DNA from 2 places in the Corynebacterium gerontici genome. Region 2 is predicted to be linked to the other one. Evidence: predicted binding sites of a transcription regulator. Region 2 holds the regulator's gene; the other holds the start of a gene.

Region 1 (3,411 bases), 870 kb from region 2:
CGGAGCCGCCGCCGGATACCAGGCCGACCTTGCCGTGGGCCTTTGGCTCACTGCGGTGGACCACGATTGGGTCGTATTGCGCTTCAACTTGGGTGTGGGCGGCAACGAAGCCCTCCACACTTTCGCGCACCACGTCTTTCGGGCTATTGATGAGCTTTTTCATAACCACACCTTTCGCTTCGACTATGTCCGAGAATACGCTTAAGGCGGTTCGGTGGCGTCGCTCAAAACACCAGCCGGTGTGGTGGTGATGCGTTTTCCACTGGAGGTCCACCAGGTGATATTCCCTTCGCCATCTGAACGGCAGAAGACTTTTCGCTCGGTTTTGAGGTTGTGATGGTGCCTGCACAGCAGTTGGGCATTGCTCATGCTCGTCGGCCCGCCTAGGGCATAGGGAATGACGTGGTCAATATCGCACCATTGCGCGGATATTTCGCAGTCCGGGAAGCGGCAGTGCGCGTCGCGGGCGATAATGGCCGCACGCATCGAGGGCGGGAAACGGTATCCTCGGGCTTCAACGTCTGTTGCTAGTTGCCGTTCATGTGCTCGATCAGCGAGGACTTCAAGGTCTTGGCTATTGAAGCGCTCTCCCCCGGCTGTGGTGATTTCTGTACTGCGTTCATTCCGGTACACGTTGATGGTGATCTTCGGCGTCTCCCCCAATGCCATTTTCAGCAGCGCTTGGGCTTTCGTGCAATCCTGCTGCTGAGCCAGTGTGTTGATGGCCTCCCGGATGGTTTCAATCGCGCCCTCGCTGCTGACCATCTCCAGGCATGCCCATCCCGGTGCCACCGGGTAACTGTAGAGCGATTCCAGGGGCTGCGGTGGTTCAGGCTCGGGATCAAATTGCTGGCGTAGGAGCCGCCGAATTTGCCGCGCTGATGGTACTGATTCGTCTTGCTTTTTGGGATGAAGGAACCTGGCCAGCAGATCATCAAAGCGGGGCATCTCAGTTTCCGGCACCGCTGACAAGGCGTGGCCGATTGCCATGAGCCGTGGAAAGTCTAGGTGCCACAGCGATGCCTGCAATGCGCTGAGCTGGGGCAACTGACGCAGAATGTAGATTGCCCACAGCCTTGACAGTACGTAATCCTTGGAATGTTGGAGGCTGAAGGCGAGGTCCAGCGCCGCGCATTCAAACGCATAGCCGGGCTCAGAGGGCACGTATTCCGCCCAGAAATTGAACTCGTCTTTCAGCAGTTTGCGTTGGCGACGGCACGCTGGATCGCGCATATCGCAGCGACGGTAGTAAGCGAGCATTTCCCCTCCCCGATGGATCATGTGTTCTAACCCGATGATAGAACACATGAACGAACCCCGCAACCCCTCACGCCAACTTTCTTGTAAAAAAATTTCAGAGAAACAATATTGCGCGCAGTGTTAAATGAGGCGTTGTTCCCGCGCCTTCGTGATGGCTTCAGTGCGGTTACTCACGCCCAACTTGGAATAAATATGCACCAGGTGAGTCTTCACGGTCGCCTGAGAAATGAACAGTTGCGCAGCCAATTCCTTATTGGTGGCACCGCTAGCAAGCTCCCGCAGAATTTCAATTTCCCGAGCAGAAAGCGCCTGCTGCGGCTTTGCAACCCGTTGCATTAGGGCATTTGCAACCTCTGGTGCCAGTGTTCTTTGGCGTTTTGACGTCGCCACGACCGCATCATGCAACGCCGTCTCGGGAGCATCCTTGAGCAAATATCCCATGGCACCGGCCTCCACGGCGGCAACGATATCCGCCTGCGTGTCATACGTTGTCAAGATCAATACCGGAGGTCCGCCCGCCTGCACCAGCGAACGAGTGAGCGTAATGCCATCCACTTCGGGCATCTGAATATCAGTCACCACCACGTCAATGTCTTTGGTGGTCTCAGGCGTCACGCCTGCACCATTACTGGCCTCTGCGGTGACGGTGATGTCGGGAAAACTGTCCAGGATTGCGCGCAGACCGGCGCGAACCACGGGGTGGTCGTCGATAAGCATGACGCGGATCATGGGTGTCAGTTTAGTGCTTGCTTGTTAAAGGCAGCCGACATGCCAGCGTGCTGCCCTGGGCGGTTGCCTCAAAATTGAGCTCGCCGGCTACCAGCTCCACGCGCTGCCGCATGCCCTCTAGACCAAACCCCTCCCCCGGCGCAGATGCAGTGCTGCTGTGGCCGTTATCGACGATGTCTAAGCTCAGCTCATGATCCCATAGCCCAAGAGTGAGCACTGCCTTGGTGGCATCGGAGTGCTTGATCACGTTCTGCACCCCCTCTTGCGCCACGCGCAGTGCCGTGCGGGCAATCGGTTCCGGGACGCTTGTGTTGGTGCCTCCAACCGTCACCACTCGAATGTCAATGGTGCGTTGCAGGGCACGCTGGGTTTGCATGTGACGCTGCGCGAGTTGCTCCAAGGCGACGTTGAGGGGCACGTCATTGCTGGGGCTCGCAAGATCACGAACAAAACGTCGCGCCTCGGCCAGGCTTTCCTGAGCCTGATCGTGGATGAGCTTGAGCTGGGTGGCTGTGTCGCCGCTGGCCTGATGCTGTGCAGCACGCGATACCAAGACGATGGAACTTAACCCTTGAGCGACCGTGTCGTGAATTTCGCGAGACAGGCGTTCGCGTTCCTCCATTCGCCCGGCCTCCCGTTGGCGCAGCGAGAGTTCCTCCTGGGCGGCCAGCAGTTGCTTCGCAATCGCCTCATTGCGCGCGGCGACTGCGCTAAGCACTGAATACACATGGTGAATCACGACGGCGAAACACGCCCCAATGAGCGGGCCAAACCACTGCCCGAAACCAAGTTGGGGATTGTGGATCAGTGGAAGAAAAGCGGCGATCAGCCACAGCACCCCCACCGCCGCAATGCCGCGCCATCCGGGGAAGCAATGCAACACAATGAAAACGAGGGGAAACATGAGCCAAATAAACTCCGGGCTCAGCAGCACTGCAAGCGCCCAAACACCGACAACGCTGAGAAGCCACACGGGCACCCACGGTCCGAAGCCCCAAGCGATCGCCCCTTTGTTTGCCCGATTTTCCACCACCGTGCCGGAAAGATACAGCGCCCCGAGCAGCCCCGAGGTGCCGAGCACACACACGGTATGGGAGACGTGATTGCCGCGGGCGATTGCACTGATCATGGCAAAGAGGAGCAGCGTGGCAAACATTACGTGCAATGCAACGCGCAGCAGTGTGAGCAAATTGGCGGCGGAGGCGGGGGTATTCACCATGCCAAGTCTAGGCGGGATCAACCAGGTGGTTGATTGGAACTTCGCCCACCTTCCCGACGCGCCCGGGCGCCGCGATGAGCAGGATGGAAAGCACGTTGCTACAAAAAGGAGTTCCATGTTCCTGTCCATTCGAGAAATTCGCCACGCCAAAGGGCGCTTTACGCTCATCGGCTCGGTGATCGCTCTGATGACGCTGCTGGTGG
Region 2 (3,411 bases):
TGGCAGCCAGCGGTGCTTCGATTGATCGAGCACACCTGCAAGGAGGGCAAGAAGTACAACACTGCTGTTGGTGTATGTGGTGAAGCTGCAGCGGATCCGCTGCTCGCATGCGTGTTGACCGGCCTAGGGGTGAACTCCCTGTCCGCTGCGTCCACCGCAATCGCTGGTGTTGGTGCGCAGCTTGCTTCCGTGGATCTGGATACGTGTAAGCGGGCTGCAGCAGCAGCGCTGGATGCTGAGGGAGCTACCGAGGCTCGCGCGGCTGTGCGCAACGTCATCCAACCGGCCTAACCGCAACAGCGAAAGTGCCCGCCCCAAAAGTGGGACGGGCACTTTTTAGCTCGTTGAATTAGGAGGGATTCGCGATGATCACTTCCACATCGCGTTCACGCAATGCCTTGACAAAAGATTCGGGGGCGTTGGCATCCGTGACAATGACATCGATGTCGTCGATAGAGCCGAAACTCACAAGATAGTCGGTTCCCATTTTCGTGGAGTCACACAGCACGACAACCTTGTGAGCGTTAGTGATCATCGCCGATTTAATGGCGGCCTCCTGGGAATCAGCGGTGGATAGACCGTGATCGAGTGTCAATGCGTTCGTGCCGATGAAAGCAACGTCTGCGCGCATCAGAGCGAGCGCGCGAAGTGCGGTATCTCCGACGACGGCCTGGGTGATAGCACGGACACTGCCGCCTAGAAGCTGGATTTCATCGAGACCTGCATTGGCGAGTGTCAACGCGATGGAAAGGCTATTCGTTACGATCGACCAGTGTTTCGCCGCTGGCTGCACGCAGATGAGGTCTGCGAGTGCTGCAGTCGTTGTACCGGCGTCGAGAAACATGCCGCCCTGCATATCTGGAAGATAGCGAAGAGCCGCATGAGCAATACTGTTTTTGGCTCCGGACGCTGACCGTGCTCTGGTGTCGAGGCTGAACTCAGTGGTCTGGAACGTCTGATTTGCAACGGCTCCGCCGTGTACCCGATGCACGACGCCCTCACGATCAAGAACTGCGAGATCTCGTCGAATTGTCTCCGCGGTGACTTCGAAGCGTGACGCCAACTCAGTGACATTAACGCGGCCTTCCACGGCTGTGAGGGAAGCAATTTGTCGGCGACGTTCCTCCGAATACATTCTGGTCCTTTCAAACAAAAGCAAAAAGCACTACGAAGTGTGTTCGAGTGCTGCAGCGGTGCTGGTAAACACCCTATAAACCACATTCTTTCACTAAATGCCATTAAAAAACACAGAGAACGGGCGCGAATTGGGGAAGAACGGACATGAAATCGTGCAAATTGGGCATGAAATTCCCGCGTATGGCTTGATTCGTGTTTGTTTATGTGATCTATATCGACAGTCTTCGTGTAAAACAGACACCCCCAGGTTGGGGGTGGGTTAGCGCACTTTTCAAGTAGAACAACCCTTTGCGTCCGGGGGTGATTGTTGTGAAGGCGGAGCTTAGATGCGACGCAGTACGGTTACCACCTTTCCCATGAGCTCAGCATCGTCAGCCGGGATGGGGTCGTAGTCTTCGTTACACGGCATCAAAGAATAGGCTCCGGAAGCGTCACGGTGCCATTCTTTGACGGTAGCGCTGCCGTCGATCATGGCGGCGACGTAATCGCCTAGATTTGCCTCCTTTTGAGAACGCACTACCACTAGATCTCCGTCGAAAATGCCCGCATCTTTCATGGAATCACCGTTGACTGTAAGCATGAAGAGCTCGCCTTGCCCCACCAGATCCTCCGGAAGGGCGTAGTAACTCGCTAGATTTTCCTCTGCGGTGATGGGGGAACCAGCAGCAATTTGTCCCAGCAGGGGCACCATGGTCGATTGTGGGACATCCACGGGGTGATCGGAAGATTCCAGTCCGGCATCTTCACGGTGTGGCAACTTTGCAGAGGCTGTTCGCTTGCCGCTGTGGGGGTTACGCACTTCCACCGCGCGAGGCTTATTCGCGTCGCGCCTTAAGAACCCTTTTTCCTCCAGGCAGCTCAATTGATAAGCCACCGAAGAGGTTGACTTCAACCCGCAGCGCTCACCGATCTCTCGAATAGTGGGCGGGAAGCCACGATCGATAATGGCGGATTCGATAACGTGCAGAATCTTCTGCTGGCGTTTGGAGAGTTCGGTTTTAGATTTGTCCTGAGCGCTCGAAGTCATTGCGGCCTTTCTGGAGTGTTGCCTGAATTGGAAATCTTTGCTGTTCTTTGGTGATCGTGTCGTTGCGTTGGATAACTCCCCATTAACCATAACCCAGTGGAAAACATGGCGCTACATATGTTCGAAAATCGACGCATTCACCTCAATGTTCTGCAGACACTTGACCTCGAACATGTTCGAGTGCATAATTCGAACAAGTGAACGTTAGAACAAGTGCGCTAAAACATGGAACCTATTCGGGATCGTGCTTCCGGGTCGCTTGTTACACCTAAAAGCAACGATCAACGCAGAGGTTTCTTGCTCGATGAAAGGAAATCATGACGCTCCACACCATCCGCCGAGGCTCCAACAGCACAATGCTGCAGGCTAGGGCTACCGTTACCGAACCTGCGCAGGTGTGGGATATTTCCACGTCTACTTTTGCTGGCTCGCCTACGAAGCGCGTTCGCAATGTCAGAACGCTCCAACATGCTGGTTCTCCTGATCGTCTGCCCCCGCGTGGAGATGATTCAGGCGAATTGGGCATGAAGGATACGGCGAAGAAGCTCATCCTTGGCTCGAGTCTTGGGGTTTTCATGGCGCTGAGTGTGTACGCGGCAGCCCAAGGGGAGCACCACACTGTTCCCCAACATCCACAACAGGTCGTTTCATCGGTAGATGGTTTCACGCGCTAAATTGGCTGAGAGATAGCGTACATACCACGGGGTAATTGAGGAGGCTGCCACTGTGCACTGTCCGTTTTGCAGAAATGCCCATTCGCGTGTCATTGATTCCCGCGTTGTGGACGCTGGATCAGCAATCCGCAGAAGGCGTGAATGCTCCGAATGCGAGGGGCGATTCACCACAGTCGAAAAGGCACAGTTGCTTGTGGTTAAACGCTCAGGTGTAACCGAACCCTTCAGTCGTGAAAAGGTCGTGGTGGGTGTGCGCCGTGCGTGCCAGGGCAGGGACGTCAGCGACGACGACCTCAAGGAACTCGCCATGGACGTTGAAGAAGCGGTTAGAAAAATCGCGAGTTCGCAAATCGAAGCCCATAAGATTGGCGAGGCAATTCTTGAACCCCTGCGAAAGCTCGACGAGGTTGCGTACCTCCGTTTCGCATCGGTGTATAAATCTTTCAAAAGTGCGGAAGATTTTGAAAAAGAGATCCGCACCATGCGTCGCCAAGAACGGCAAAGCTGGGAGTAGCAGTCGCGCCTGCGGAGAGCCTGCGAAGGATTGTTTCTAGCGCAGGTTCTCTATCGCTT

The links. Region 2 encodes LexA, which represses DNA repair genes until DNA is damaged. Its sites were predicted from a motif close to CGAACANNTGTTCG; they were not measured.
Region 1: the regulator LexA is predicted to act here: its motif matches at 1,275-1,288, upstream of CGERO_RS10470 (HNH endonuclease signature motif containing protein).

The regions. Positions count from the first base shown of each region.
Region 1 is NZ_CP033897.1:2,223,912-2,227,322, reverse strand. It holds gene dhaK (dihydroxyacetone kinase subunit DhaK) at 1-163, opposite strand, end outside; gene CGERO_RS10470 (HNH endonuclease signature motif containing protein) at 202-1,260, opposite strand; gene CGERO_RS10465 (response regulator transcription factor) at 1,381-1,989, opposite strand; gene CGERO_RS10460 (sensor histidine kinase) at 2,000-3,208, opposite strand; gene CGERO_RS10455 (ABC transporter permease) at 3,324-3,411, shown strand, end outside.
Region 2 is NZ_CP033897.1:1,355,932-1,359,342, reverse strand. It holds gene ptsP (phosphoenolpyruvate--protein phosphotransferase) at 1-291, shown strand, start outside; gene CGERO_RS06385 (DeoR/GlpR family DNA-binding transcription regulator) at 350-1,135, opposite strand; gene lexA (transcriptional repressor LexA) at 1,460-2,164, opposite strand; gene CGERO_RS06375 (hypothetical protein) at 2,482-2,838, shown strand; gene nrdR (transcriptional regulator NrdR) at 2,891-3,352, shown strand; gene hrpA (ATP-dependent RNA helicase HrpA) at 3,389-3,411, opposite strand, start outside.